Regions from separate parts of the Longimonas haloalkaliphila genome, predicted to be linked through region 1. Evidence: riboswitches for the same ligand, from Rfam matches in the RefSeq annotation. Region 1 holds a riboswitch; each other region holds the start of a gene.
What was found. A riboswitch is a leader RNA that binds a small molecule or an ion and turns the genes downstream of it on or off. The one in region 1 is predicted to bind thiamine pyrophosphate.

Region 1 (10,285 bases):
CGTGCGCAGAAGCGCAAGGTGCGCACCCTCGTCCAGAGATTAAAGTCTACAACCGATTCAGAAGAAGCGCGTGCTCTCTTGCCCGACGTTAAGAAGGGCCTGGACCGCCTCGTCTCCAAGAACCTCATTCACAAGAACAAAGCTGCTAACAAAAAGAGCAAGCTGGAGAAGTACGTAAACAGCCTGTAAGTAGCTTACATACCTCCATTGGGCCGCTCAACATAATTTGGGGCTCTCTTTGTAGTGCGAATAACTGCGAATAACACTGCAAGAAGCGACCTGCTGAAACGCATCAGGGTGGAACCCAACGGACCGAAATGAACCGAAAGCCTCTGCAAGGCATCATGGGTCCGACACGTATGTCCGATACGTCAACGGCTTCCCGCTCTCTTGAATGGGTGGGCGCTTGCCAAGTCTCTCTTGCTATGACTTTCCCCGCAGCTGTCGATCACTCTGGCTTCGTATATTCGTAAAAGTTGGCCCAAGGCCTTTGATTTTACGATACATCTTCATACATTTGCAGCAGTATTGCCTTGCTCCTTACAGCCATAACGTCAATACTGTGAGCAAGATATGACTGGCTTGAGCAGATACGGGACGTTCTTGCTATTAGCTTTTTCCGTTCTGCCACTTATTTTCACGACGCACAAGCCCGTGCGCAATTATCTGTGTGTGCGCGTCAAGGCTTCTCTTGCGTAAGACAACATGGCAACACGGATGAGATGATACAATCATCGCATTCTGAAAGTGATGTGTGCAGGTATGCACACGTCGCGCCTTCATCTTCAAATGGACATGTTCGCGAAATACCTTTGACCGTTAAATAGCGTTTCTCGCAGAATAGGTTAAGCCTCCTGTAGGCTTCAAGGCCACCCTGTGTGTCCTGACCATCGCATTTTGTCAGCGGTATTACAAATACAAAGCTCTCGGCTTGCTTTCATGCATGCTGAGTAGCGCTCAACGATTACCTGTCCGACACTGCCTCCTAAGAATCTTTTTCAGACCTATGACCCGAACACTTACTTCATTCCTCTTATCCATCGCTTTGCTGTTTGCCTTTACGGTAGACACATCCGACGCGCAGACGAAGCGGGCCGGCGATACGTTCTACCTGAAAGCGGGTGTTGGCCTTGTAGACTACGCCGGTGAACGGAGCCCGACGTCTGGCTTTGGCGACATCTTTGACACGGAAAAGTTTGACGAGAGCTTCCCGTTTGGCTTCCTCGGCGAGTTTGGATACAAATTCAACCCTAACTTCGGCATTGGTCTTGGTGTCCAGTATGGAGACTACCAGTTTGCTGGTGGTCCCGGACGTCCTGGCCTAGAGAGCGCCGGCATTACGACAGCCTACCTGACTGGACGTCTCGGTCTGGGTGCTCGCAGTTGGACCATCTCTCCGTACGCTGACTTTGGCGGCCACGTCTCATTCGGTGGCGAAGACACGGCCTTCGGTCCTACCGTGGCAGGTGGATTCGATATCGTTGTGAGCCGCCACACCTCGCTCTTCGTTGAGGCTCGCAGCCACCTCACGTTCCCAGGCGACGCGCTCGACAACCTTGAACAGGGCGACTACGACTCATTCGATGCGCTCACGATTATGCCTGCCCTCGGCATCTCGTACACGTTCCAGCCTGCAACAACGGCTCCTTCCATCTTCGCAATTGATGGACCCACCGAACTCGACACCGGCGAATCCGGAACGTTCTCGGCGACTGTCAACGAAGACGACGTTACCCGCCCGGTCTCCTACCAGTGGGACTTCGGCGATGGGTCGACTGGATCGGGTCTGCTGACGACGCACACCTTCAACCAGGAAGGACAGTACGAAGTGACCTTCACGGCGAGCAACGAAGCCGGCGAAGTATCGGAGTCGCTCACGGTTAACGTGACCGATCCGCCTGCTCCGGCACGCATTGCAACGATCAATGCCGATCCGAGCCCTGCAACCGCGGGTCAGGAAGTTACCTTCACGAGCAACGTGCGCGGCGACACGCCGATCACGTATGAATGGGACTTCGGCGATGGCAACACCGGTACCGGTGAAACCGCCACGCACACCTTCGATGAGGAAGGAGAGTACACGGTTACGCTCAACGCCTCGAACGACGTAGGCGATGACTCCCGCTCGCTCACGCTGATGGTCGAGCCCGATCTGCCGCCGATCTGCGGTACCGTTACGGAGCTCAACCCGGCATTCTTCGGTGTCAACTCCAGCACGCTCACGGATGAAGCCCGCGGCGCGCTCGAAGAGAACGCCGAAATCCTCGCTGAGTGCACGAACCTCACGGTTCGCGTCGAAGGCTTCGCTGCCGCTGGCGAGCGCAACCCGGATGAGCTGTCGCAAGACCGCGCCCAGGCCGTCGCTGACTTCTACGAAGAAAACGACGTGCCGGCCAACCGGATCACGGTGCAAGGCCGCGGTGCGATCGACGACGAGACCACGACCAAGAAAGCGGGTACGGAACAGCAGCGCCGCGTGGACTCAATCCCACAGCGCTAACCCGGACCGCACACGTAAATCGTAGCAGCGCATCAAGCTAAGCCGCTGCTACCGTGCATGAGCGAGCCTACTTCCTCCGGGAAGTGGGCTCGCTCTTTTTTTGTTGGTATATGCTGCCGCACGCTCCCGTGCATGCGCTCTTTCCGACATGTGTCAGGCGCCGAAACTGGATGACACTGCAGATCCTCTATTGGTATGCTGCGCTGTCCACCACATGAATGCTTCTGCCGTGCTCTTTCACTACAGCAGCTCGCCTTATTAAAGACTACGCGCCGCTCCCAATGCATTGCGCATCCCTTTTCCGTCGCATATCGCGCGCTTCATACTTGCCTGCTTCTGTTCAGGCGGTACGCCTTTTCTTTGCCCATGCGAGCGTGGCCTATTTTATGGCGGCAGGGTGTCTGTTCGTCATTCTTGGCGGCTGCACTTCTATGCAGCCGCCTCGCGTGCTTGCTCTCAGCGGTCCTGGCGAAGTCCCCATAGACACAGCAGCTGTCTTTGTCGCACAGATCAACAAACGGGCCACTGAGCACGTGCGTCTCGATTGGGACTTTGGGGACGGTACAACCGATGTCGGACTTCGCGCCGTTCACCGCTTTGCGCGCAGCGGCACATTTGCCGTCCGTTTCACCGCGACCAACGAAGCCGGGTCTGCAACACGTACCCATCTCGTTCGCGTGCAGCCCCCAACTGCGTCTCCTCGGATTGCGACTATTCAGGCGATCCCGAACCCGGTCGTCGTCGGACAGCCTGTAACCTACCAGTCGGATGTCCGGGGCGTAGTCGCGGAACGGCTCTGGAGTTATGGCGACGGAACGGAGGTTTCTGATGCAAACGGGGAGCACCGGTATCGGTATGCAAGCCCCGGTACGTATACCGTGCGCCTGTACGTGGCCAACGAAGCCGGAAGCGACACGCGCACGGTCTCGCTTACCGTGCAGCCCGACGTACCTGCGCTCTGCCGGGCTGACCTTGAAACCAACCCGGTTTTCTTTGCCTACGGCACCAGCCTCCTCTCTGACAGCGCCCGGGATGCCCTACGTGCTAATGCAGAGCTTTTTGCCACCTGTGCTCCTCTCCCCATTCGTATTGAGGCGTACGCTGGCTCCAGCGAGCCCCGTGCAGCCACCCTGGCCCACGACCGGGGCCGCGCAGTTGCGATGTTCTACCAGCAGCAGCGCATCGATCCAGAGCGGCTTCTGGTGAATGCGCATATTGTACCTGCTCCTGCCGGGAAGACGCGCAAAGGCGGGTTGTCCTTACAGCGCGTTGCCTCTCATCTCGTTAACGAATAGATACGCAAAGAGAGGCTGTACATCCCTATGTGGATGAGCTTCAGTTCGTGACTTTTACTTCGATGGGGCTACATCGCTTCGCTTTCCTTAACAACTCTACTCCTGATGGCTCGTTAGATTATCAGCTTTCTTTCGGATACACTGCTACAGACCAAGCATGGGCACCCCCGCTCCAACTTCTGACTTTGGCCGCACGGCTCAGCGACGTGCTGCACGGGCGCTTAAAGCGGAAGCGGCCCGGCTGGGCTTTGACGCGTGTGGCATTGCAACGGCAGAGCCGCTCGACGACGAGGCCGCGCGCCTTGAACAGTGGCTGCTCGAAGGCCGCCACGGTACCATGCACTGGATGGAGCGTCACTTTGACAAGCGCATTGACCCGACGCGGCTGGTGCCGGGCGCCAAAAGTGTGATCTCGGTGCTGCATAATTACTATCAGCCAGGTACGCGGCACGACGAGTCGGCTACGACCGGTAAGATCAGCCGGTACGCCTGGGGCGATGATTACCACGATGTGCTCAAAGACCGTCTCTACTTGCTCTTGCACTGGCTCGAAGAGCACGTCGGACAGTCGGTGCATGGGCGCGCCTTTGTGGATTCGGCGCCGGTGCTCGACAAGGCCTGGGCTGCGCGTAGCGGACTCGGGTGGCAGGGCAAGCACTCGAATCTGCTCAACCGCGAGATGGGTTCGTTCTTCTTCATCGGTGAGATCATCGTAGATGTGCCGCTGCCGGCGGACCATCCGGTCGAGGACTTCTGCGGCTCGTGCACCCGCTGCGTGGATGCCTGTCCGACCGATGCCATCTATCAGCCGTACGCAGTTGATGCCACGCGCTGCATCTCGTACCTGACGATTGAGCACGGCGGCGATGATGTACCCGAGGCGATCTCAAGCGACATGCAGAACTGGATCTTCGGCTGCGACATCTGCCAGGATGTGTGCCCGTGGAATAAGTTCAAGCAGCCCACGACCGAGCCTCGCTACCAGCCGCGCGAGGGCATGTCGGATACCGACCTGCGCGACTGGGTGGAGCTGGAGCTTGAGGAGTTTCGCGAGCGCTTCTCCGGCAGTCCCGTTACCCGCGCCACGTACGAAGGCTTTAAACGCAACGTCCGCACCGCCCTCGACAACGTATCGTCGTAGGCAGATGCGGACGGTTTTGCCTCTATCCAGAAGGCGAAGAGCTACTGCATTACGAGACCGCCATCCACAATCAGGTTTTGTCCTGTTACGGCCCGCGCCCATGGCGAGGCAAAGAAGAGCACGGCATCGGCCATCTCTTCGGGGGTAGTCACCGAGCGCAGCGGCGTGGAGTTACGGATGAGATCGAACACCGCGTCGGGCGTTGCATCGCTGGCGTCAGTGCGGTCGAGGAGTCCGCCCGATACCATGTTCACGGTGATGCCCTCGGGCCCGAGTTCCTGCGCCATGTTGCGCACAAATCCGAGCAGCGCGGCTTTGCCGGTGGTGTAGTCGTGGTACGGCACGACCGGGTTCTGAACCAGATTGGAGCCGATTGCCACGAAGCGTCCAAATCCAGCCTCTTTCATGGCCGGGCGGCACGCTTGTACCAGGTGGAGCGCGGCTTGCACGCTGCCCTCGAGCTGGGTCTGGTAGTCTGCCCACGACACGGTGTCGGCGGTCGCGCGCGCCTCGGCATCAAACTGAAAGTCGATCAGCGCATTGCTGACTACGGTAGTTACGGGCGTACCAAAGTGATCGGCGGCGGCGTCGACCATGGACTGCACGGCTTTGCGATTGCGCACGTCGGCCTGATAGGGGAGCGCGCGGTCGCCAATCGAGGCGGCAACCGCGTGGGCAGCGTCTTCGCTCTGGTAGTAGTTCACGACGACACGAGCACCTTCGCGCCCAAAGGCACGGGCCAGGGCGGCGCCGAGTCCGCGACTGGCACCGGTAATGAGCACGACCTGATCGGAAAGGGCAGGAGTAGTAGACATAGCAGGTAGTCGTTGGCTTAGAGAAATGCGAAGCCAGCGGCGCCCCCAAGGAAGACGTGCACGGGGAACAGCGGGAAGCTTTCCTTCGCCGGTACGACCCGGATCAGGTTCGAAGGGTGTATCTCTCAGCCCCGGCGCATTTCTGTGCGGGGGCACCCCCAGCCTCGCTATCGAAAAGTGGGTTCGGGGGATGCGACCGTCCATTCGTTGCACGGCAGTCCAGACGCATCCCCTGAACAGTTCCTAACGTACCACAGCGCACACGCAACCGCAACGGTTCTACGTGTCTTCGTGAGGCGTTGCCATCTTATCTGCTTTATCTGCCTGCTGATCTTCAGCGTCGGATTGCAATTCTTTAGGCACGACCACAAGAAGCCAGATCAGCCCAAAGGCAACTTGCGCGCCCGCAAAGAGCCGCACCGCCCCTGCCAGGTCGAGCCAGCCCAGTTCAAGCACCACGCTGGCTATGCCGATGGAGAGGCTTTCGGCGATCATCACCAGGAGCCACTCGGTGGCAAAGACGCGTCCGCGATAGGCATCGTCGGTGCGTTTCTGGAGGAGTACGGTGGCGAGCACCCAGTTGCCCCCACTGGAGGCATGCGCCATGACCACCAGCACAATAACCGTGAACAGCGCAATGCCTTCAGGCGCCCACGGCACCAGGCCTACCACAAAGTAGGCGCCTCCGCTCACCGCAATAGCGCTGCCCAGCACCATTGGCCATTTTGCTTGGTCCGTAAAGAGCCCCCGAGCAATGATCGGCCCGATGCCGGTGCCAATGCCGCGTGCCATGAACAGCACGCCGATGCCTGCTGCGATCGCCCCCGGCGACACCTGCTCGCCGATGAGCGTAAGCATGTACACAAGCCCGCCTCCGGCCAGCGCCCAGGTGGCTTTGGCTGTTGCGATGCGTGCCACGCGTGGATGTGCTCGAAGATGCGACCAGCCGTCCCAGATCTTGCGTGCGGCGGTGCGCAGCAGCGGATCGTCGGCGTCTTCGGTGTTTTGCGGAATGACGGTGCGGTAGACAAACCAGGCCGACCACAGATAGGTCAGGCAGTCAAGGATGAACACCGCCTCAATGCCAGCAAACTCCACCACGAATCCCCCCAGGGCAGCGCCCACCGCCAGCATAGTCGACCAGGTGGCCGAGGAAAGGGCATTCGCCGTCAGCAGTTCACGCGGCGCGGTGATGTTGGGGATGGAGGCGCTTTTCGCCGGCACATAGACCGATCCCACGACGACCTGCGCGGCGATAAGCACGTAGATGAGCGGCACGTGCGCCGCCTCTTGCACAAACAGAAACCCAAGCACAATAACGGACCGCAAGAGGTCAGCCCCAATCATGAGCCGGCGCCGGTTGTAGCGGTCTACGATAAGCCCGGCAACGGGCGCAGCCAGGGCCCACGGCAGCATCTTCGCAAGGAAGATCACGCCAATGGCGAGCGGCGAGCCGGTGAGCGTAGAGACAAGGGTGTAGAGTGCAATCAGGTTGAACCAGTCGCCCAGGAGCGACAGGCTGCTACCGAACCAGAGCCGGCGGTAGTTAGCGTTGGTACGTAGCAGTTCGAGGTAGCCGGCGCGGTCCTCAACGTCGATGTCGTGGTTGCGGGATCTATAGGCCATAGGGCCTGTGACATGATCCACTGGGCTCCAGGTTTCTGGCAATGCACCGTGCTGGGATTTCTCGCAGCAATGTTGCGTTCCGCATACAGCTGCGTTTCGTACATAAATGCAACCGGGTCCACCGAGCAACGTCGGTGGACCCAGCAGGGGATCGTGCTTTGTTGGTTGTACCCGCGGATTATACCGGCGGCGTGCGCGTTCTCACTGGCGTTCGGGGCGCATCAGGGGGAAGAGGATCACGTCGCGGATGGAGTCCTGATCGGTCATCATCATGGTGAGGCGGTCGATGCCGATGCCGAGTCCGGCAGCGGGCGGCATGCCGTATTCAAGGGCGCGCAAGTAATCCTCGTCAACGGGTGTGGCCTCATCGTCGCCCGCGTCAAGGAGGCGCACCTGCTCCTCAAAGCGTTCGCGCTGATCGTCGGGGTCGTTCAACTCGCTGAAGGCATTGCAGATCTCACGCCCAGCCACAAACCCCTCGAAGCGCTCCACGAGTCCGTCGGTTTCTCGGTGCTTCTTGGCGAGCGGACTCAGCTCAACGGGGTGATCCATCACGAACGTAGGCTCGACGAGCGTAGGCTCGACCGTTTCGCTGAAGATCTTGTCGTAGAGCTTGCCTGCCCCCAGGTCTGGGTCTACGTCGATGTCAAGTTCTTCCGTCACTTCCAGCAGCTCCTTGCGGGTGGCGCCATGCAGGTCGTATCCCGTTTCATCTTCGATGGCACCGAGAAACGTAACGCGGTTCCACGGGCGCTCGAATGAAACGGTGTGCTCGCCGATTGTGACGTCGGTGCTGTCGTGGAGTGCTGTGGCAACGGCCTCTACCAGCTGCTCGGTGAAGTCCATCATCCAGCGATAGTCTTTGTACGCCACGTAGAGCTCCATCATGGTGAACTCGGGGTTGTGGAAGCGGCTCAGCCCCTCGTTCCGGAAGTCTTTGCTGATTTCGTAAACGCCTTCGAATCCCCCAACCAGTAGCCGCTTGAGGTAGAGCTCATCTGCGATGCGCAGGTAGAGCTCCATGTCGAGCGCGTTGTGGTGCGTCGTGAAAGGCCGTGCTGTGGCTCCGCCATACACCGGCTGCAGCACGGGCGTTTCCACTTCAAGATATCCCTGCGCATCCAGAAACTGACGAAGGGTGCGGATGAGCGTAGCGCGCTGTCGAAAGACATCACGTACGTCAGGGTTGACTGTCAGATCTACGTAGCGCTGCCGATAGCGGAAGCCCTTATCGGTAACCTGGTTGTAAGTGTCGCCTTCATCGGTTTCCTTCACCACGGGGAGCGGACGCAGCGCCTTCGAGAGCAGCTGCATTTCGTCGACACGCACCGTTACCTCGCCCATGCCGGTGCGAAACACATATCCTTTCAGGCCTACGATATCCCCAATATCGAGCAGTTCGGTGAAGACCTCATTGTAGAAGTCCTCGCCGACTTCGTTTTTACGGATGTATGCCTGGATGGTACCCGACTCGTCTTGCACGTCGAAGAAGGCGGAGCCTCCCATCACCCGCATATTGGTAATCCGCCCGGCCATCGACGCGGTAAGCGTTGTGCCTTCGTCGGGGTCGTGTGCTTCATCGTCGAACGTCTCAAGCAGATCAGCGGCGTGGTTGTCTACGGGCCAGCTGTATGGGTACGGGTCGATGCCGCGTTGTTCAAGCGCTCGCCGCTCTTCGCGGCGACGCTGTTCTTGCTCAGAGCGCGTAGGTTCTGGTGAGGCAGACGCGGTGGAGTCCATAGGAAAACAGGAAATCAAAACGGTAGCGAGTAGGAGGAACCAGGTAAAAATAGAGACGCCCTCGCATTTGGAAGGCGTCTCTACAGGAGATCAGTAACGGGATACCAGGGGTCGCGTTCGCTGTTGCGGTACGGTTTCAGCGCAGTTTCAGCGTGTTCAGCACAATTGCGCAACGGAGATGAGGTGCGTGGGGGCTTGCTCTGGCCGGGTACCCGGCGCTATGCCGTCCACTGTTCAGCTTCAACAAGCAGCGTGTTGTGATGGGCGCGCAGAAGATCGGCAACCCGGTTACTCAGGGCACGTGCGGGGCTCTCCTTTTGCTGCGCGTTCGAAAGCGAAGTAAGCTGATTGACACTCTCGCTAAGCGCTTCAACGGCTTCGAAGAGCGCTTCAGGCCATGGCGGCGCGTCGCCTGCAACGGCAGGCTTCTCACCACACAGACGCGCAAGTCCGTTTCCTTGCATGTCAAGCTGCGCGCGGAGCAGCTTCGCTACCTCGTCGATTGTGTGCAACATCTCGTCGAGTTTCTCACGCTGTCCGAGCGAGAGCGCAGCCTCTGCCACGTGATACTCATGGCATGCCACACGCTCCACGATCTTTACGGTTGCCATAACAACCGACTGGAATGCGGCTCCAGTGTGGCGCTCTTCCAGAATGGACCGAAGTACAGCAAGGTCTGACGGGATGTGCTGGACGAGTTCGGCGGTACCTGCATCTTCGGAGTCACCGGAATGCAGTAGCATTTTGTCTTCGATCCGCTCACTGGGAGTGCGCGCAGGAGTATTCATATGCGAATGTAGAGTTATGACACAAACACGTGTGCTGCTATATCTTGGTAGGCCAACGTGAATAGCAGCAAGGGAAGCAGACGGTTGGCGCGCACCCTGGGTATAAGGATACGGACCGGGAAGAAGCCTGCGGCGCTCTCGTCTCAGAGAGCATCAAACTCGTTGAGACGATGCATCTCGCCACGTCAGCCGGTGGGGAGGCATCAACAGCATTCGTGGGGGAATGCTCAAGCACTACGCTTCATTATTGTATTGCAACATCCTGATGTGCGCTCTAACAGGGAGCGCTCTAACAGGGAGCGCTGCCGTGAAGCGTTGCATTGTGGGGCTGAGCATTTATACGCAGTATCGCAATCTCAGCGGAGGATGTCAAGCACTGT
Region 2 (10,285 bases), 1.8 Mb from region 1:
TCTATATGCTGTCGGTATTTCTATACATCTATACAGGTGATAGCAACAGGCTACAGCGGCACAAGTCACTCTCAAATCACTGTAACGTGATGCTGTAGACGAGGCCTTCGCCCTGAGGCGGGACCCAGCCAATCAGCGCTATGCCGTTGTCGAGGGCCAGGGCGGCACCGAAGTCGATCCGCCCCACATCGATAAAGCGGCGCTGGTGCCAGGTCCCTTCATCGTCGCGTTGAAACGTGTACACAACGCGATCGATGTTCACGTCCTGCCGGAGCTGTTCGTCGTATCCGGTTACCAGCGCCCAGTCTTCTTCTATAGCTACTGCCGACCCGAAGGCACCGTCGGCAAACGGGCGGTCGGGGCGCAGCACAGCGGTCTTACGCCAGGCTCCGGTAGGGGCGCGGTTGTAGAGGGTGGCGCGCCCCGAGTTATCGGATTCGGCACGGCTTTCTCCGACAATAAGCTGATCGCCGTGCAGGTCAAGAGGAAGAAAGAAGTCGTCGCGCTCAGCCAGAATTGCGGTGGAGGTCCATTCTGGAGAGGCAGTGCTGGGGCGCTCAAACAGGTGGACAGCACCGGGCTGGCGCGCGAAGTACGTTGAGGCGGCTACGGCTACCCGCGTTCCGTCTACAGCCAGCGATCCGCCAAGCACGCCGCGCCCGAGGTCGCGGTCGGAGGTGAGTCGCGCCTCGCGCTGCCATTGATCGGTCTCCGCATCATACCGAAATACATATACGGATCCGTCAAAGCGGCCCTGGAAGTCGCCGGTGGTAGAGACAAACGCGCGGTCTCCGCTCAGCGCGAGATCTGCTCCAAAGGGGCCTTCCTGGAGATTGACATCGCCTGTGAGCATAGCGGTCTGCGTCCAGGTGGAATCGCTGCGGCGCTCGAAGACAAAAGCGGCATTCGACTGTGGATCGGCAAAGAACTCGCTGCTTGCGCCGATGAGTACCCGGTCGTCTTGAAGGGATACGGCGCTGCCAAAGAACGCATTCTCGCGGCAGGGGGTAGGGGTAAGGCGTGCAATGGGAGTCCACTGCCCCCACTCCGGATCGCGCTCGTACAGATAGGCAGCGCCCGATTGTATGCCGCACACCTGCTCACTTGGGGCCCCGATCACAGCATAGTTGCCATCTATATCGACGGATTCGCCAAACCCCAGCGCTTCGACCGAGTCGGGTGGAGCCAGCGTGGTGATCTGCGCTCCGGCCGGTAACGCGCCCAGCCCAAGCAGTCCGACGAAAAGCAGGAGGGATCGAAGGCGAGGGAAGCAGGAAGCAAACAGACGCATAGGCATGGGCATGGAAGCAGGTCTATGTGGCATCGATGGCCATAACGTGCTCGCTGAGCGCCTCCCAGTCGGGATAGAGTTCGGCAAGCTGGGCATCAAGCTGCTGGTAGCGCTCGGTGAGTTTGTGCATCTCACCGTCTTCAAGGGCATCGGGTTGCGCCATCTGCGCCTCGAGCTCCTCTTTTTGTGCTTCCAGCTCCATGATTTCCGTTTCCGTTGCTTCCATCTTCTGGCGCACCTGGTACGAGTTGAGGTCCGCAAACGCGTCGTCGGGGCGCTGTGGCTCGTGCTCAGAAGTAGGTGTCGTGTCGGCGCCTGACGTTTCGGAGGAGGCGTTCTGCGGAGCCGTGCCGTTCGAAGACGGTGTCGACGCGGAAGGTTCGGGGTTGAGTGCGGCTGCGGAGCCGTGCTCAATCTGCCACTGCATCTCGGAGTAGCTGCCGTGAAACACGCGCACGTCGCCGTTTCCTACGCGCCACACGTGCGAGCAGACCTCATCGAGAAAGTAGCGGTCGTGGCTCACGATAATGCAGGTGCCGCTGTACTGCTGGATCGCGTCGATGAGCACATCTTTCGACTGGATGTCGAGGTGGTTCGTAGGCTCGTCAAGAATCAGTACGTTTGCGGGCGAGAGCAGCGTGCAGGCCAGCGCCACCCGGCTTTTCTCGCCCCCTGAAAGCACGCGAATCTCCTTGAATACGTCGTCGCCCGTGAACAAGAACGCGCCGAGCAGGGTGCGGAGCGTGGTGTCGGGGGTGCTTGGGGATACGCCACGCACGGTCTCTATGATAGTCGCATCCATCGGAAGCGCGTCGGCCTGGTGCTGGGCAAAGTGCGCGAGCTGTACGTTGTGTCCCTCGCTGCGCTCGCCCTCAAAGGCCTCCGTACCCCGCAAGATGCGCGCGAGCGTGGACTTTCCCGCCCCGTTGGGGCCGACCAGTGCAATCGTGTCGCCGCGCTCTACCGCAAGCGGACCCGCATCGTCAAAGACACGCACGGGGCCGTTTTCGCCGGCATACGTTTTCGAGAACGAGGAGAGCTCCAGGGCCACGCGCCCGGACCGTGGCGGGTCGGGGAAGCGAAACGAGATTCGGTCTTCGGTGTCGGGGGGAGGCGGGATGCGCTCCATCTTCTCCAGCTTCTTGATTCGGCTCTGTACCTGCGCGGCCTTCGAGGCGTTGTAGCGAAAGCGCGAGATAAACTCCTCGATTTCGTTGATGCGCTTCTGCTGGTTTTCGTACTCAGAGCGCCACTGTGCCCGTCGCTCCTCCCGTTCCTCCAGGTAATACGAGTAAGAGCCGTCGTACAGGCTGAGCCGCCCGCGCGTCAGTTCGGCGATCTGCGTGACCATCCGGTCAAGCACGTAGCGGTCGTGGCTCACCAGCACCACCGTGCCGCTGTACGACTCCAGGTACGTTTCAAGCCATGCGATGCTGTCGATGTCGAGATGGTTAGTCGGCTCGTCAAGCAGCAGGACGTCGGGGCGTTGCAGAAGCAGCTTCGCCAGCGCTACGCGCATGCGCCATCCCCCGGAAAACGAACGGAGGGGGCGCTCCATGTCGTCGGGAGCAAAGCCCAGTCCGGCCAGCGTGGCCTCAGTCTGCGAGCGGATGCGGTGGGCATCGCGGGTGTTGAGCTGCTCCTGCACCCGGCTGAGGCGGTCGAGCAGCTTCGCGTAGCGGTCGCTCTCGTAGTCGGTGGCCTGCTCCAGCTGCCTGGTGATCTTCTCCTCGCGCGCCTCAAGGGCAAGCACTTCGTCGAAAGCCTGCAGGGCCGCGTCTCGCACGGTCGCGTCGCCGGGCTGCTCGTTCAGGCTCTGCTCTAGGTACCCGATCGTGGTTGCACCGCGGTCTACACGCCCCGACTCCACCTCCTGCTCGCCCGTAATCACGCGCAAGAGCGTGGATTTGCCTGCCCCGTTCGGGCCGACCAGTCCAATGCGCTGCCCCTCATCGGGGATGGCCCACGATAGGTCGGTGAAGATCGGGGTGCCGCCGAAGATAACGGAGACGTTCTGCAGGTGAATCATGAGCGCGGGGGCAGTTGGGTACGCGGTGTTGTCTGCCGGGCAGGGCAGCGGGTAACATCAGAAAAGCCCCACCGCGTTGCCACACGGGCAGCACAGGTGGGGCACAAGGGATGCAAGCAGCACACGCGGACGATCAGGGGAGAAGAACCTCTTCTTTGACAATGTGGGTAGCCGCCCAGAGCCTTTCGACGTCCACTGTTATCTATGCATCTGTAAAGCACCTGATGCACAGCCGCCGTGGCGCGATGAGGGTGCGTCTCCGCACGCCGGGCGGTGAGGCCTGCCGGCCAGTCCTGGAGGTAAGCTCCCTGAGGTATAGGTTGCAGATTCTTCTTTATCCAAATATCGCAGCGCGTGTGGCTGCTTGCGGATAAACCTGTACCTATGGGGCGGGCGTACGTTTCGAACGGCGAGACAAGGTTCTGTGTATGTGTCGATGCTGCAGCGGGAGATCACGGCTCGCAGACACCGTATAACACATCCTGTTCGGCTACGGGTTAGCATGCAAGCACTGCCCGTACGCGTCCCCCTACCGCCTGCTTTACCCCTTTTCGATCGCTCCGGTACGCTATGGCTTCGCAACGAACCGCTCGCCTCTTTCTACTTGCAGCTACGTTCATCGTGGCTGTGTGCATGGTGGTGCCGTACGGCACGTGGGCGATCTATCCGTTTCAGCTTGTGGGCACGCTTGTGCACGAGGCCGGACATGCGCTGGCCGCCGTTGGTACCGGGGGAACGGTGGATCGCTTTGTGGTACGCCTGGATACCAGCGGGTATGTGGGCTACAGAGGCGGATTTCCCTTGATCGCAACGTCTGCCGGATATCTGGCGTCGGTCGGTGTGGGGGCGGCGCTGCTCATGGCGGGCGCGGTACAGAAGCGGTCTCGGGCAACGCTTCTCGTTATGGCTGCAGGGCTGCTTATCGTGACCGTCGTGTTTAGCGGATACGGGGCGTCGCTCTTGGCGTTTGGGGCGTTCGTCGTCGGCCTCGTGCTGATCGACCGGGCCCATGCGTGGTCGCGAACACGCACGGGCGCTCCGACGGGCGACCCGAAGAGCGAATCGAAGCGCACGGCGGTACGCTCTCCGCTCACGTGGCTGCTGTACAGCGGCGGATTGCTGCTGATGGGCGGGGCGCTCGTCTACATGTTCGCTACCCGCGGGCTGGTTTCGTGGATGGTGGGCGGACTGGCGGCGCTGGTGCTGCTATTGGTTGCGACCTACGCCTCCCCACGATGGCAGCAGGGCGCGGTCATCTTTCTGGGGGTGCAGCTCGCGCTTGATGGACTCAACAGCATCCAGACGCTCTGGACCCTGACCCGATCGGGGCATCCGCACAACGATGCGGTAACCATGGCGGAGCTGACCGGGCTGCCGGCGGAGTTCTGGGCGCTTACGTGGGGACTGCTGGGCGTGGTGGTTGTCGGTATCGCGTTCGTGCGGTACTGGCGCCGGTGAATCGCTCCCGTAACGGAACCGGTTGCCGTATTGCGGTATCACTCCTTTGCTACAGGGTTCGCTACACGGGCTCGGGCTTAGGATAGGCAGTTGCATGGGGGGACGGCTTTCGCGTCGACCCACTCACATATCCATCCCTGCATACACCAGCGAAGCATGCAGCGCTGGCATCATGCCGACCCCTATACCGGCCACTCCTGCTGGGTCCAGGCCTGGTCCCAGAACATCCACTCGTAGCGGATGCTGGTCTGGAATGCAGTCGTGGCCCGCTCGCGGGCAGCCTCATCGGCTGCATCGGCAAAGCGCTGCAGGCGATTCAGCAGATTCGCCATGTACTCGTTGAACTCCGGGTCGCGGTACATGGCCAGCCAGTCGGCATAGGGGTGGTCGTTGGGAATAGCGCCCATCGCTGCTTCCATGCGCTGCCCCAGTTCGATGTAAAGCCACGGGCGGGGCGTGAGCGCGGCCACGGCCTCTACAAGTGTACCGCGCTGGGCGGTGCTGATCATATGATCCTGATACGCACGGTTGCTGGGCGTCAGCGTAAGCGCGGCGATGTCGTCGGCGTCGTAGCCGAGCTGCTCCCCGTATCCGGCATGCAGTTCGCCTTCTACAACCAGCGCGAGCCGGGCCGCGTCGATGAACCAGAGCTTGTCGTCGGGATCGGGGCAGCGGGTCGAGATGAGTGCTGCTGCATCCGAAAAGGCCTCCAGGTAGCGGGCGTCTTGCATCTGGTAGAAGCGAAAGCGCTCCGCCTCCAGCGTGCCCTCAGCCAGTGCATGCACGAACGGATGGTCGAACGAGGCGCCCCAGCTATCGCGGGAGGCATCTACACAGGCCGCGGCAAACGGCGGCACCGGGTAGGCGCGGTCTACGGATACGTCGGAGAACGAGAGATCGGTGGTAACAGACATAAGGCGTGCTTGCAGTTGGATGCGTAGGGATACCAGCAAGCGAAGCCAGGAAATGCTGCACTACGGTGTGTAGCACAGACGGTGTAAGAAGCTTCCTTCCGCCGGTACGAACCGGATCAAGTTCAAGGGATCATCTCAGCCCGACCGTCTGTGCAGCGTGGTTTGACGACCACCGTCCGCTCACACAGCCGGGCACTCCCAGCTTTGCTCACTTTAAAGCATACGCATTGCGTGGCAGGTTTGCAACCATCACCTTCCATGAAGGTGCTACTGGCCTATCAACCCTGAATGGCCGGGTATAGACGAGCATTTCCCCTCCATCCTACCCTTCCTCCTCAGGGAGGCTAGTCTATGCACACAACTTCGAATAGCTTTGGGCGTCAAACATAGGCTGGTGTCCATTTTTGCCTTGATGCAGACGAGCGAAGCGACTCACGACCGTAGGGAGCTAAAAACGAACCAGACGAGCCGCAGGCGACTCACGAAGTAAAAAAATCAAGGCTGGACAAACTGGGCCTGACTGCGCCCTCCGGTCCGCTACAATTGATCAAACTCACTCGCGCCCCAAGAGCACTCGGTCACTGCGTTTCCAGCGCAGGCTCGCTCAAACAGGATCAATTTTCGGGCGCGCCCCTCCAGGCTTTGTCCGGGCGGCCCACTTCTTCGAGGCCGGAAGGGCTGCATGCCGCGGGGAGGCGTGAATCCTGTAAATTAAATATCCCCAAACCGATGATCTGAATGCGGATTCAATGGCACGGACGATCCAGTCGATATAGCAAAGGGAGAAATGGTTGAACAAGTGGTGAAGCAAACAAACTTCTTGCTAACAAATTATCAGAGAGAAAGTTAGGTGCAAGGACTAGACCAGGGAGGAAGGAACCATAAGACGCTCTCATGAAGTCTCCCTCAGAGGAGCTACGGCTTATACACAACGCATGAGAGCCATACAATGGTTGATTTGTGTACCGAAGAACCCTCCAAATGGACTGCCCTGCGGAGTTCGCGGGCATGAGATTGCACCCCAGGAGCACTTCCTCCCTACGGTCGTCACGCCGCGCTCCGCTCGCAATGACAAGAGAGCAGGGACATCTCACTTCTTGTCATCGCGAGGAAGGAGCCTGCGACCGACGCGGCGATCTCATGCGTCAGTTGAAGCGGTTTACCCTGCTTATAAGGCACACGATTGCCGCTAAGGCACAAGATTGCCGCGTCGCTGGCGCTCATCGCAATGACATACTCAAAGATTCTTTTGTGGGCCTACTTAGCTCAGAGGGGGGGGGGATTTAGGGGGAGGGATTCCACACCCACAAAACACCAAAAAATTGTCCTTGACACAGCACTACAACCTCACAGCACTACAACCTCGGGGTGGGCATCATGCTCGGCGGCATGAGCACAAGGGGATGCGGCTGATGCTCGATCATAAGGCGCAGGTACTCGATCATCGGATCGTCGCGGTCGAGTGTGGGTGGGTCGGGGCGCAGCCAGCTGTCGATAGGAGCGGGAATGAACCGCCCGAAACCGAAGAATCCGCTGATGGCGTTCACCTCCTGGACGGCGGTTCGTGCAGGGTTGAGACCGGCTGCGCGGTGGGCGGCCCCGATCGCCGTGTCGAGTCCGCCGAGGGCGTCTACGAGATCGCGATCTTGCGCGGCGGGGCCGGTCCACACGCGGCCTTCGGCGGCATCGCGCACCTGATCTTCGGACAGGCCGCGGCCCTCAGCCACGCGCGCAACGAAGTCATCGTAGAGCGCCATGATCTGGGCTTCGGCCCGCTCGCGCTCATTGTCGGTCAGCGGACGCGTAGGAATCTGCACCCCCAGCAGAGGCAGCTGGTAGCCGGTAAAGAGGTCGGCACGGTCGCCGCGCTGTACCACGTCGTAGTCGAAGCCGGCGCGCTCGCTGAAGCCGTCGTCGTAGAACCATCCGGCCACAACGCCGATAGAGCCGGTGAGCGTGGTCGGGCTGGCGTACACCTCGTCGCCATACATCGACACCCAGTAGCCGCCCGAGGCCGCGACCTGTCCCTGACTGATAATAACAGGCTTCTCCTTGGATGCATCGCGGAGCGCTTCGGCGACGAGGTCGGCTGCGAGCGGATCGCCGCCGGGCGAGTCGACCCGAAACACGATAGCGCGTACGTCGCTGCGTTCGGCGGCGTCGCGGATAGTTTGGCGGAGGGCACGGGCGCGCATCCCGCTGTCGAGCGATGTGCCACCGATGCCGTAGACAATGGCAACCACCGGCGGCGCACCCCACTCGCGTGTGGCAGTCTGAATTTCGTTGAGGTCGCTCGACGAGAGGGCTGAGGTCGCTGTCCCGGCGTGCTCGCTCAGCAGTTCGCTACCATCCTCCCAGCGGCCCGTTGCATCTATCAGACCGGCCCCTTCAGCCTCGCGAGCCCACAGAATGGTCTGCGTATCGACCAGCGCGTCGAAGGCGTCGGCGGTAAGTCCGCGCGCGTCGATCACATCGCCTCGCACGGTTTCGTAGAACGCGTCGACATAGTCCTGGCGCTGCTCGCGCTCGGCCTCCGAGAAGTCGGTGCGGGCGAACGATTCAAGGGCAGACTTATGCGAGAAGAGCCGCCAGTCGTCGACCTGCAGCCCGATCCGGTCGAGCGTTTCGGCAAAGAATGTCTGGCTGGCGGCGTAGCCTGGCAGGGTGAGGCGCCCGGTGGCATCCATGATCACGTGGTCGGCCACGCTGGCAATGTGATAGGTGTTCATGCCGGCATTGTCGATGTATACGAGCACCGTTTTGCCGTGCGCCTGCAGGATTTTGAGGGATTCGCGCAGCTCCCAGGCGAGCGCAGGTTGGATCTGCAGGCCCGACAGGTTCAGCGCGACCTGGCGTACGCGGTCGGACGCGGCGGCCTGGTCGATACCACGCAGGATCTCGTAGAAGCGCGGGGGCGCGTCGCCCGAAAACGAGGCGAGCCGGCTCTGCTGGTAGCGAACCGGCCCTGTGAGTTCAAGGGCGACGTGGGAGCGGCCGCGGTCAACGGCGTCGCTGATTGCGCTGGGTACGTGCGAGCCGAGCCGGATGCCATACGTGCTGGAGGCGTAGTCCTGCTCGGTATCGAAGCGTGCCTGACTGCTCGCACCCAGACGGCCCAGGCTCAGGCGGAGTCCGGCTGTAAAGGTTTCATTTTCAAAGTAACGGCCGACCACCTCCAACCCAGAGATAATTTCAGCGGATGCGCCTACGCTCCACGGGGCGTCTTGAATGGCATTGCCTTCGCGGAGGGCGGCATCGGCGAAGACGGTGAGGCGGGGCGAACCCAGCGGACGCACGCCTACTTCGGCGACGAACTCGCGATCGCTCGTTTCGAGCCCGATGTTGTAGACACCGCCGATAGAGAGGTAACGGCTCGGGCGCGACACAAAGCCTGTTGTGAGGCGGTTCACGCGTCCGAGAGCCCGGCTGTCGCCGGTAAAGCCTTGGTAGCCTACGCCCACAGCAAACCGCCGATCGCCGCCTGCAAGTCCAACATGGTAGCCGGTGGACTGCAGTCCAGCTGCACGGATTCGCGTAACAGAGCTGCTGAATCCGCCGAGCGAGGTGAACGCGCCCCAGTTCTGGACCGAGCCATGGTCGCGTCCGTCGGTCGACCAGCGCAGCTGCAGGCTGTTCGCTTGCATGGCGGGCAGCGCCGGGTTGGCAAAGCCGAGCAGGCCTTCATCGAATGCGGCGGGCGGGGCCGACAGGAAGTCGTACTGCGCGTAGTACGACGCCATCGGCTGCGCCTGGGCGGAGGGCGATGCTACAGAGAAAGACAGAACTGCAATCAGGGCAAGCCCGATAGAGCGAAGGAAACGCATGGCAGCAGAGGGCGATGAGGCTAAAAGAGACGTATCGCACCGTCAGGATACGAAACGCCCTGCTTGCATGTCAATGGCATATCAATGATTTGCTGCCCCAGCGCGTAACAAGTCCGGAAACGGATGGGGGACTCTGCGCCTGCGCGATAGCAGGTGCCGGGACGCCTGCAGGCTGTGGAGGCGGCATTGGGATGCGCGTAGCAGCACATGCGCCCCGCATCCTCCCTGAATACGCTTCTGGGCAGATGCGGGGGCGGCGCCAGTCCAGGAGGCTGCCACAGCAGGATACAACGACGAGCTACTGCGCTTCTACTTCAATGCCGATGTTCTGAACGTCGTCTACGCCGATGCGGTCGACTTCCTCGCCGTCTTCGGTAATGATGATGTAGTAGGCGGGCGTGTCGTCTCCGGCATCGTCGGCGGCCACTACTTCTACATCGCTGATGTCGTCGGCGTCTTCGCCCGAGAGGAAGTCGACGACGGCTGCGGTTTCGCGGATTTCCACGACGGTGCCGGAGTGCGCGTTGACAAAGGCATTGCGGGTCACGTCGGTGTTGTCGGTGGGAACGACTTTAGCGTGCCACCAGAGGTCGCCATCCACGACCGTCGGGATAGGCTCGACGACGCTAAACTGGCCCGAGGAGCGGGCGGTGTCCCAGTCGGTGCGGGTATCTTCGGCGCGGACGATGCCCATGGCGCGTTCGGGGCCGAGCAGGGTTTCGGTGCCGGTTTCGAAGAATCGCATTTCGCCGGTGTGGCTATCGAAGAA
Region 3 (10,285 bases), 1.1 Mb from region 1:
CAGCGCCCAGCCAGGTGGCGGTCGTAGTTTATGCTGTAGAGCAGCCCGGCGCCGAGCAGTTCAACATGCACGGTGTTACGAGTACGCTCTGATGATGCCGGGTCGTCTGTTGCGTCTGGCGCTGTAGCCGTCTGTTGGGCATAGCCTGGGGCAGACAGTGCGACGAGCCCAAGCAGCCCGATGACAGCAAGAAATGCTGTGAGTGAGTTTGACATGGCGAGACGTTAATCTGTGGGCACTGGTTAAACACCAAATGATAAGGGGATTGAAGATCGCAGTTTTGTCTTGTTCGAACCCCCTCTCCCTACAGGTTTCTCCCCCTTAGCCAAGGGGGAGATGTCGAAGACAGAGGGGGTTTGAGCGAGTTGCGATGATGTAACCCACATGTCAATCACTTAACATCTTACCGCTACCAATCTGTGCAAGATGCACCGGGATTGATTGGTCCATTGCAGTGTAGTCATCTCGATGCTGCACGGCAACATCGCAGGGTAATGTAGGGTGCTCAGCCTGCTTGGGGAATGCGCAGTCGCCTACGCATCCCCAAACACACGCTGCTATGCCCCTTACCACGCCTGCTCAGTACGCTCCGGGCCCACGCTGCGCTCAATGTAGTAGAGGATGCGGCGGTACTCATCCGTCCAGCTGCTGGGTTCGGTAAAGCCGTGCGGCTCGACCGGGTAGGTGGCTAGCTCCCAGTCGGTCTTACCCAGCTCGATGAGACGCTGGCTGAGGCGAAAGATGTCCTGCGGCTGCACGTTGGCATCGACCTGGCCGTGCGCCATGAGCAGCGGGTCCTCTAGCCCTTCGGCAAAGTAGATCGGCGAAGAGCGCTCAAACGCGACGGGGTCGACCACCGGCGTGTTCAGTATATTCGAGGTGTACGGGTGGTTGTAGTGCGCCCAGTCGGTTACGGAGCGCAGGGCGGCGCCGCCGCCAAACGCATCGGCTTCGTTGAAGAGCGCCATCAGCGTGATGAATCCGCCATAGGAGCCGCCGTAGATGAACTGCCGCTCGGGGTTGATGCCGCGCGTGTCTTCGAGATGGGCTGAGGCATCCACGTAGTCCTGTAGGTCGCGTCCACCCATGTGGCGGTAGATGGCGGTGCGCCAGTCGCGCCCGTAGCCCGCGGAGCCGCGATAATCCAGGTTCACCACGGTGTAGCCCTGCTGCATCAGCAGGTTGTGAAACATGAACTCGCGGAAGTAATTGCTCCAGCCGTTGTGCACGTTCTGCAGGTAACCCGCGCCATGCACAAAGTGCACCGCCGCGCCGTTGGGATCGTCCGGCTCAAAGATCTGCATGGGCACGTCGGTGCCATCGCCAGCCTCAAAGGTAGTGAGTTCACCCGTGCTCCAGTCGATGGACTGCCATTCATTGGTAGGCGAGGTGGTGATGCGGCGCTCGCCGCTGTCGTCGCGGATGTACACTTCGGGCGGCTGTGTGATGTACTCGTAGAGCAGGCCCAGCGTCGTGTCGTCGGGATGCGGAGCGGCGGCGTACTGCCCGTCTTGTCCGCTGGTAATGCGCGTGCGCTCGCCTCCATCGACAGGCATACGGTACCAGTGGCGGTTGTGAGGCGAGTCTTCGGTGCTGGCGAAGAGCCAGATGGATCCGTCTTGCGTGAGCTGTGGATCAAACACCTCGAAGTCGCCTTCGGTGAGCGCCGTTTTCTCGCCGGATTCGACGTTGATCGTGTAGAGGTGGCTGTAGCCGGTTTCTTCGCTCTGAAAATAGAGCGTTTCGCCGTCGGGCATCCAGCCGAGCGTGCTGGCACCGCCGTACCACGAGATGCCCGGCCCTGCGATCCATGCGTTGTCGTGCTGGCGATCGAGCGAAGTCACCGATCCGTCTTCGGGATTCAGACGCGCCAGCCAGCGGTCTTTGTTATCGGCGGCGCGGACGTCGAGCACGGCCAGCGAGCCATCCTCGTTCCAGTATGGACCGAACGCGCGCAGCGTACGCGTAGAGTCGACGCCGTCGATGGTGTCGGGGTCGGCGATGTTGGGCATGGGCCACTCGTCGGCGCCGGGCAGCGTACTGAGATCGACGGTGTAGGTGGTGTCGCGTTCCGCATCCGCCAGGTGCAGGGTGTACCCGCTGGGGGCGCGGCCCACTTTGGCGCGGGCGTTAATGACCTCAGCAAAGCCTGTTTCGGTCACGTAGTCGATGATCTGGGTGTTCTCGACGTTCTCTGCATCGGAGGTACCCACGGCGGTGAAGCGCTCGGACGGATCCATTGAAACGTGCACCACGCTCTCCTCGCCTACGTAGAGCGTAGGTGGGTCAGGGTCAGCGGCCTCATCTTCTGCGCGGGCGGTTTCGGCACGCTCTTCGTGCTCTTGACGCTCGCGGAGCGTCTCGAACAGCTCGGTCTGCTGCTCTTTCAGGTACTGCTCCTGTGAAGAGGGCGCCTCTTCAGTTGGTTCGGTTGCTGCTCGCACATCGGTAAGCTGCTGCATGGCGCCATGCTCAAGATGAATGGCGAACAGGTTGAGTCCATCCCGAAAAACGACGCGCGACCCGTCGGGTGAAAAGCGCGGCTGCGAGAGCGAACTGGAGGTGCGGGTAAGGCGCGTTGTGGTGTCGTCATCCCGTCTATAGAGATAGACATCGCCATTATGGAGAAACACCTTGCGGGTGAAGTCGGACGTGTAGGTATGGGTGCCGTGTTGCCATCCCGAGAAGAACGGGGTTGGGGCGCGGCGCTCCTCCGCATCCACCTTGACCGGTTCGCTGCCATCAACAGGCACCGCGTAGAGCGAGTCGCTGGGGAATTCGCCCTGCGGGTTCCAGTCGAAATAGAGCGCCGATCCGTTTTCGTGCCAGCGCGCATTGCTGGGCCAGCTCCCGATCCACGTGTCAGGGTCTTGCATGATCTGTTGCACGGAGAGGCCATGATCTTCATCAGGCGTCTGCGCGTGGAGCGGCTGGGAGGCAGCAGCGAACAGTGCCGAGAGGAGTACTACGATAGCGGGTAGCAGAAGGCGCATAAGAGGCATGCGTTGTTCAAGGGGATACAAGCGGAGCTGGCGCGGAGTTGGTAATGTAACAAGCAGATGGCAGGAATGCAGCGGAATTGCTGCATTGGTTTTCGGCATCCATGACATGGTTGTACGGATTGACGCGTTGCCAGGGGCTGTACCTTGCGTTTTCTTTGCACGTACCACCTTGCGAAAAGCCAAAAGATGGCCGGTATACAGACACGCCGGCAGAAAATGGCCTACTGAGCAGGATATGTCAGAGCTGTGAGTACGTCATAATCACGATGAGTTCGGTGTTGGGAGTAAGCGTCCAGGATGTGTCGTTCGCGGGGTTCAAGTGCACGGTGCTGGTACCGGACCGGTGGTCACGGATCCCGATAAGCGTGGCGCCGCATTCGGTGACGGTATGCTGCAAGGCGCGGGTTGAGTGCGTGGCACCGCGCTCGATGCCGTATCGGTGCGGCGCATGGAAGTAGATCTCAGCGCCACTGGGTCCAAACAGCTCGCCGAACACGATGCCTAATTCCCGTTGCAGGGCTACGTGAGCGAGCATGCGACTCATGATGGCAGGCGTTACAATAACCTCGCCGGTCCGACCCTCAAGCAGGCGGGCGTTGCTCGCATCCACAAGTTCAATGATCAGGTCAGGGGTGGAGGAGGACTCGGCAAGGTGTTTTTGGAGAAGCATGTAGCCAAGCAAGGTGCGGGCGTCGGTCTCTTCGCTGGATTGAAAGCGGTCGCTTCCCAGAAAAAGAATGGTGTCGAACGTGGTAGGATGAACCGATTCGAGCATGGCTTCGCGGGTGTAGTCGGCCTCTACGTGGGTTATACGCAGTCGATCTGTTTCAGGCAGTGAGGCCAGGTGGGCGTTGCGTTGACGGGCAGATACGGTAGACACGATTGTGATATCGAACTGCTCGCGCGTGTAGCTCCTGTACTCATGAAAGAGGGGCTCGGCGCGTTGGCTCCATCCCAGACATAGAATGCGCTGCGTCTTGCCTGTGCGGTCTGAGGGTGTGGTGGGAGCAGAGGGGGACAGCGAAGGGAGGGGAGATGCCTCATGAGAGGAAGGAGCCGTCGGTGTGGTGAACTCGTGCGCTGTCGCGATGAGTACCAGGCGGTCGCCCGGCTCAAATGTGAACTCGGGGGGAGGGTTCAGGTGAGCGTGTTTGGAAGGGAAGGTGCCTCGTACAGCGCCCAAGAGCGTTGCCTGAGGAAACCACGCGGCCGCCTCCTGGAACGAGAGTCCGTCGACGGCTGCATGGGTTTGTAGGTAGATCTCGTTTCCATACTCACGCGAAAGCAGTTCGCTATAAACGGCAGATAGGCCGGGGTGGCGCGTCGTCTGAGCGACGAGCCGGGCGATGGTACGGCCGCTCTCGACGACTTCCAGGTTCGTGCCGCTGATAGCTTGCGCAACGGGGATGGTATCTGGGCGCACCAGTTCGGTCACGATCATTGGCGAGGGAGAGTCGCTGCGTGCTGTCATGCGGGCCAGCGTCATAAGCGTCTTTACGGTGCGCGTATCTGCGTGGGCGGTGTCGGTCGACTGGCGGTCGGCCCCTGGCAGAATAACGGTGGCGGCGTTTAGGGCATCCACCCGGGCGAGATGATCAGCTGTTAGCGGGGTGCCGGAACGCAAGATAATATCGTTCACATCCCACTCGGTCCCAATGTGTTCAGCAAGTTCAAGCCGCCGGTGAGCGGTAACCTCCTCAGCCAGAATGACAAGCTGAAAGTTCCGCAGCCCCCGCCGCTTCAGAAAGCGGTGCATGCGCCCACGTGCAACGACCAACTCGCGAACCACATCGAGCGTGCTGCCCGTCCAGCCCAAGATAACGACATGGCCGCGCATTACAATGGGCGTGAGCCCGCGTTCGAGCGTCGTCATCTTATTTGTAAGCCACTGGGTCATGATCGCGACGAGTGAGCCAAGGAAAAGCACGTAGCCCGCAACCGTAACCGCTGTTGAGATAACGCGCAGCAAGAGGCCTTCGTCGTCGCCCAGATAGCCAGGATCGGAAAGCCGTAGAAACGCCCACCAGATGGCTTCGCCAGGGCCCGAGAAGGCGTCTGTCGCAATCCATACCGCGCATCCGGCCGTAATGGAAATTCCGACGACGAGAAGCGCTGCTATTGCAAGCTGATGAAGCCACCCGCGCTGAAGCCAGCGCTCGATACGAAACGTAAGGGACGAAATAAGGCGCTTCGGGGTCATACACGGCGATGCATCAAGAAAGGGCAAACAGCTACAGTCGTATTGTGAACATACGATATCTTAGCCTCACATGCATGTGTGCGCGTCTCGCAATTTTAACTTCTGGTAGTGCTGTTTGTATACTGAAATAAGCTGGGGGTGCCCACAGTAAGGGCTGAAAAGATACCCTTTGAACCTGAACCGGATGGCACCGGCGTAGGGAAGCACCGTCGTTTGCGATGCAGAAGCGCTGCATCGCGGCCTGGGCACTGCTGGCTGATGCGTTATTGTCATCTCATTCAGACCAGCACACGCTATGAATACGTTTCGTTTAGGACTCGAATGGTTCTTAAATCCCGATCACGCTCCGCTCCTCATTGCGCAAGAGCATGGGTGGTTTGCGGAGGCGAACCTCGATCTTGAGATCGTTGAGCCCGACGCCCACATGGACGCCGTTGAAGCTATTGAAGACGGCAAGCTCGACGTAGCTATCACTGAGCCACTTCATCTTGTCGAAGATCGTGCGGAGGGGGCGCCCGTTGTGGGATTCGCCCGCTTTCTGCATACCAATGGTGGTGTCATGTATCTGAAAGGGCAGAGCATTGAGCGTCCGCGAGACATGGTGGGGGCTCGTATTCAGTATCCGGGTGCTCCAGGCCCTGGCGGTCCTGCAATCGTACAGACAATGATTGAGCACGATGGGGGTACCGTCGACCCGGATGGGTTTACTCCTGTCAACAACAGCTTCTACCATACCGACGCGCTGGCCGACGACAAGGCAGATGTAGCCACGCTTGTATTCTACAACTTCGAACTGGTCGAGGCAGAGCACCGCGGTCTTGACGCTGGCTTTTTTGCACTCAAGGACTGGGGTATCCCCGACTTCTGCCAGCTTATCATGATCACCACCCCACAGCATCTGCAGGCGCGTCGTGATGCGTTTGCACGGTTTGTACGCGTGCTGCGCCGAGGCATCGATTTCTTGCACCAGCAGCCCGAGTCTGCAGCTGATATCTACCGCCACCGTGCCGACGTGGAGCCTGGCGATACACTTACGCCCAAAACCTTCGCGGCTACGCTTCCGTGCTTCACATATGACTTCGGAATGACAACCGACTACTACGCAGCACTTGAGAGCTGGATGTTCGAACGTGGCTTGATTACCAAGCGTCCGGGTGCAAACGCCTACTGGACGAACGACCTGGCGCTACCTGTAGCATCTTCCGAAGCGGTCGAACGGTGATCATCAGGCACAAATGCCTGCTTCGGAGATTGATCGTGCAAGGCGCGCGCATGCGAGGCGCGCATGTGGGGCACCGTACATGTGGCGTCGTACATACCGCACCGCGTTTCCCGTGGCAGAAGTGCGATGTAACGAAAGCAGCGCTGAGTGCGTCTTTATACGTGAATGCGACAGACGCACGTGTCCGCCTGTATCTTACACTGTTTCGTGTCAACCTCTATGTCTACCCCCTCACGCCTAACTGGCGCAGCGTTCCTTCTTGCTGGTCTGCTCAGCATGCCCCTGTCGGCTGCTGGTCAGGGGGCTCCTGAAGCATCTATGGCCGAAGAAGCTGGAGCAGGAACGATGGATCTCTTCGCCTGGCCCGATCGCGAGCAGGTAGCAGAATGGCAGGAGGAACTCGAGGCCCGCTGGCTGCCGCAGTTTGACCGGATCCGTGTCGACTATGAATACGCATTGCGCGATACCGTCGTCGACTGGCAGTTTGAGCTTGCATGGTCGCCCGGCGACTGGGTACATGCGGGAGAAGAGGGCATTCGTCCGCTCAGTGACGTCGCAGGCCCCGGCCGACTGGAGCAGATCTACTTGATTGCAGAGGCGGTGGTCGACGGCTCGCCTCGCGCTACCACGCTCTTTGCATTCGAAGAGATGGATGTGGGGCCGCGTCCCGAAACCGTCTCGCTGAATTGGAGCAACGTGCCGCTGCAGGAGCTCTTTGACGGGCTGGATGCGGAAGAGGCTCGTGCGCTGCTGGCTGAACAGCCTGCCTTCGAGATTGTGGATGTAGAGCGCGTACAGGTGTGGCCGCCCGAGGTGCCGCGCACTGCTGAACGAAGCGACCGGAGAGAACAAGAGACGCGGCAAGAGCGGCAGCCCCGTGCAGACCCTGCGCCACCGCGCACCCGCCGTACCTCGTCTGTCTTCGTAATCCGCACCGGCTACGTCTTCGGAGGTGCGCGCACCCGCACCGTGGCACGTCCACCCACGGCCACGCCGGTGCCGGAGGACGACCGCACCACGCGAGGCGGGCGCGGCGATGTGCAGGCCGGGGCGGACGAGGAGCCGCGTAGCGACCGCCGGCGCAGCCGCTCCGACGACGATGACGACGACGCGCCCAGTCTGGGGCCGGCGGCGATGGGTGCTGCAGCCGTTGTCGGACTCGGAGCCTTCGTGGGCGGAAGTATCGGCGTATCGGGCTCGTCGAACACGCCAATCGGACTCACGAGTGGGTGGACGGGTACGAGCAGAGGCGTATGGCTGCAGGCAGAAATTAGCGGAGCTGTGCTCACCGGCGAAGGAACGGAGCGCCTCGGCGTGCAACTGCGCGGATTCACCGACGTAGGGGCCGGAGCGCTTCAGCCAGCACTGGGGCTTGGATTGCTCTTCGAGCAGGAGCGTGGCGAAATCGCTTCGCGGCCGATCGTATCACCCGGGCTGGTGTGGAATCAGCATCAGGTGGCATTAATGGTCGGATTTGATGTTGTGAACAGTGCACCGCAGATAGGCATCGTGTATAACTTCCGAGCAGGCGATTGAACAGTGTCGATTTGAGCGTAAGAAAGAGGGCCGCTCAATTCTAAGGGGTAGACGTGCTGAGAGAACTGGCGGAGCGAAGGAAGGGCTCGCTCCAGGAAATCCCTTTTCCTGGATAGCGATCACTTCGGATGGACCCACGACAAAAAAAGCACGCCGGCTTGCAACAGGCAAACCAGCGTGCTTATCATGCAGCAGCACAGGAGAAGAGCCTGTGCCTGAAACAAGGGGAAGCGCTACGGCTTCTCGGTGGCTACAAAGTCAGCCCGCTCACCCGTAGGTGTGCTAATCACATTTGTGACGTCAACGGTGAACGATTTTTCGCGCTCGCGGCTACGGTCATAGAGGATACCAGTAAAGGTGGCGTCGCTATCGCCTTCGGCCAGGGTCTCGATGTCTTCCGCGTTCTCTGCGAAGAACACCCCTTTGTAAGCTTTGCCGTACACGGTCTTTTCGGAGTACGCAAACCCCTCCCCGTCCATATCGTCCAGTTGGGCGTCGTGCAAGTCGTACAGGCTCATGGGTGTGTGGTCGGTTGAATGACGAAATACAAATGCGATCAACAGCATCAGGGGCGTAACCACACGCCCCAATACCCCGGTCAATTCATGCGGAATGAATATGTCGGGGTTCACACTAAGGATGCCATGTTGTAGTGTACCATGTTCACCCACTCATCGTTTCCTACTACTATCTGTGTCTATGTCTGACCCCGCCGACTTTGCGCCTGAGCGGGTGCGCGCTGCCCAAGCGGGTGACGAACAGGCCCGCGACGCGCTGCTTACGGCGCTGGAGCCCATCTTGCGCGGCTACTTCATCAAACGCATCGGCCGAGGGCCCGACGTCGACGATCTGGTGCAGAACACGCTGCTTCGCGTGCACAACGGAATTGACGATCTGCGCAAGCCTGGAAGCTTCAAGTCGTTTGCAATGAAGGGTGCGCTGTATGAGCTGCAGGACTTCTACCGGGGGCGCTACGACATGAAAGAGAACCTGTTCGACCCCGAGAAGCCGCTTCAGCGCACCACACAGGCTAACGATAGTCTGCCGGGGGTAGACGTAGAGCGGGCGCTGGAGGCACTCTCCCCGAAAGCTCGTCGCATCATCGAGCTGCGGGAATATGGCTATCGGTACCGTGAAATCGCACAGATGATCGACACGACTGAAGCGGCCATTAAGATGCAGGTAAAGCGTGCGTTTGAGAAGATGCGTGATGCCCTGGCCAGCATCCTCGCATTTCTGATGGTGGCTGGATAACCGTTGGTACGCTCTTGATGGGCGCTGCGCTATCGTTTTCGTGCTGCGCTTCCGGCTTACTCTGACGTACGGTTGTAAACCGTGAGATCGACGGTGACGCTTGGGTGTAGACTTTCCTGCACCGGGCACCCGTACGCAGCTCGCTGCAGCCGCTTAAACGTATCATCATCGTATGAGCGAGGCAGATATACCTCTACCTGAAGACGATCAATACGACGCGGATTGCTTGTCATCTTTTTGGCGATGTCGACATGCATCCCGCTAAGGTCAACCTCCAGACGGTCGGCTGCAATGCCCATCATCGTGGCTACACACGTGCCGAGTCCGGTAGCAACAAGATCGGTAGGTGAAAATGCCGCCCCGCGTCCATGGTTGTCGACCGGGGCATCTGTGGTGATCGTATCGCCCGACGGGCCGTGGATGGCGGAGCATCGGAGCCTGCCTTCATAGGTGGCGGTAATGCGAACCATGGTCATCTGCGTGATCAATTTAGGGGAAGAGCAGTCTACGTCTCGGTGTGGGGCGCTGCGTTTCGTCTGCGCAGCTGCGAACCACTGCTGAAACTACGTAGGAGCGGGCAACCCCGTACGCATCCGCCAATATACCAAAGGACACCCCAATCGCCAAACGCGTGGGCTGTACGGGATAGACCCGGCACATAGACCGGGCACGGATAGCATGCGAGGCCCTCCAATACGAGTTGCGGCGGGCCCTGCGTTAAGACCCCCCTACGTTTAGACAATCCCCGACAGGCAGCATATAAAACACGTTTATACCTTGTCATCGTGAGGAGGAAGCCGCGAGGAGGAAGCCTGCGGACCGACGTGGCGATCGCATGCGCCAGTTAGACCCGGTTTATCTTGCTTATAAGACCCAAGACTAAGAGCCCAAGACGGCGTCGTCGCTGGCGCTCCTCGCAGTGACAGACTCGAAGATTCTTTTGTGGACCTTCTTAGTAACGCGTCCGAAGGGATACGTGCATTCTGTGTATTACAAGCTTTCCACGCTCATGAGATTATCTGTTTTCTTTGTAATTGCTGGGCTCTGGTGCAGCGTACCGGTGGTCCACGC

Region 2: linked by a shared signal. The riboswitch ahead of tenA (thiaminase II) and the one ahead of ACZ48V_RS05745 (3-oxoacyl-ACP reductase) in region 1 are both predicted to bind thiamine pyrophosphate.
Region 3: linked by a shared signal. The riboswitch ahead of ACZ48V_RS09965 (ABC transporter substrate-binding protein) and the one ahead of ACZ48V_RS05745 (3-oxoacyl-ACP reductase) in region 1 are both predicted to bind thiamine pyrophosphate.

The regions. Positions count from the first base shown of each region.
Region 1 covers NZ_AP043948.1:1,448,828-1,459,112, reverse strand. The annotation lists gene rpsT (30S ribosomal protein S20) at 1-189, shown strand, start outside; gene ACZ48V_RS05760 (PKD domain-containing protein) at 1,007-2,500, shown strand; gene ACZ48V_RS05755 (PKD domain-containing protein) at 2,827-3,795, shown strand; gene queG (tRNA epoxyqueuosine(34) reductase QueG) at 3,953-4,936, shown strand; gene ACZ48V_RS05745 (3-oxoacyl-ACP reductase) at 4,978-5,751, opposite strand; TPP riboswitch at 5,815-5,921, opposite strand; gene ACZ48V_RS05740 (MFS transporter) at 6,031-7,377, opposite strand; gene lysS (lysine--tRNA ligase) at 7,579-9,117, opposite strand; gene ACZ48V_RS05730 (hypothetical protein) at 9,336-9,905, opposite strand; gene ACZ48V_RS05725 (Rossmann-like and DUF2520 domain-containing protein) at 10,275-10,285, opposite strand, start outside.
Region 2 covers NZ_AP043948.1:3,292,134-3,302,418, reverse strand. The annotation lists gene ACZ48V_RS12865 (FG-GAP repeat protein) at 77-1,291, opposite strand; gene ACZ48V_RS12860 (ABC-F family ATP-binding cassette domain-containing protein) at 1,314-3,320, opposite strand; gene ACZ48V_RS12855 (M50 family metallopeptidase) at 3,891-4,778, shown strand; gene tenA (thiaminase II) at 4,961-5,692, opposite strand; TPP riboswitch at 5,769-5,902, opposite strand; gene ACZ48V_RS12845 (S49 family peptidase) at 7,048-9,516, opposite strand; gene ACZ48V_RS12840 (hypothetical protein) at 9,815-10,285, opposite strand, start outside.
Region 3 covers NZ_AP043948.1:2,563,469-2,573,753, reverse strand. The annotation lists gene ACZ48V_RS09980 (hypothetical protein) at 1-215, opposite strand, end outside; gene ACZ48V_RS09975 (prolyl oligopeptidase family serine peptidase) at 567-2,993, opposite strand; gene ACZ48V_RS09970 (CASTOR/POLLUX-related putative ion channel) at 3,241-5,202, opposite strand; TPP riboswitch at 5,327-5,421, shown strand; gene ACZ48V_RS09965 (ABC transporter substrate-binding protein) at 5,498-6,424, shown strand; gene ACZ48V_RS09960 (hypothetical protein) at 6,644-7,960, shown strand; gene ACZ48V_RS09955 (hypothetical protein) at 8,194-8,478, opposite strand; gene ACZ48V_RS09950 (RNA polymerase sigma factor) at 8,660-9,214, shown strand; gene ACZ48V_RS09945 (OsmC family protein) at 9,271-9,684, opposite strand; gene ACZ48V_RS09940 (LolA family protein) at 10,224-10,285, shown strand, end outside.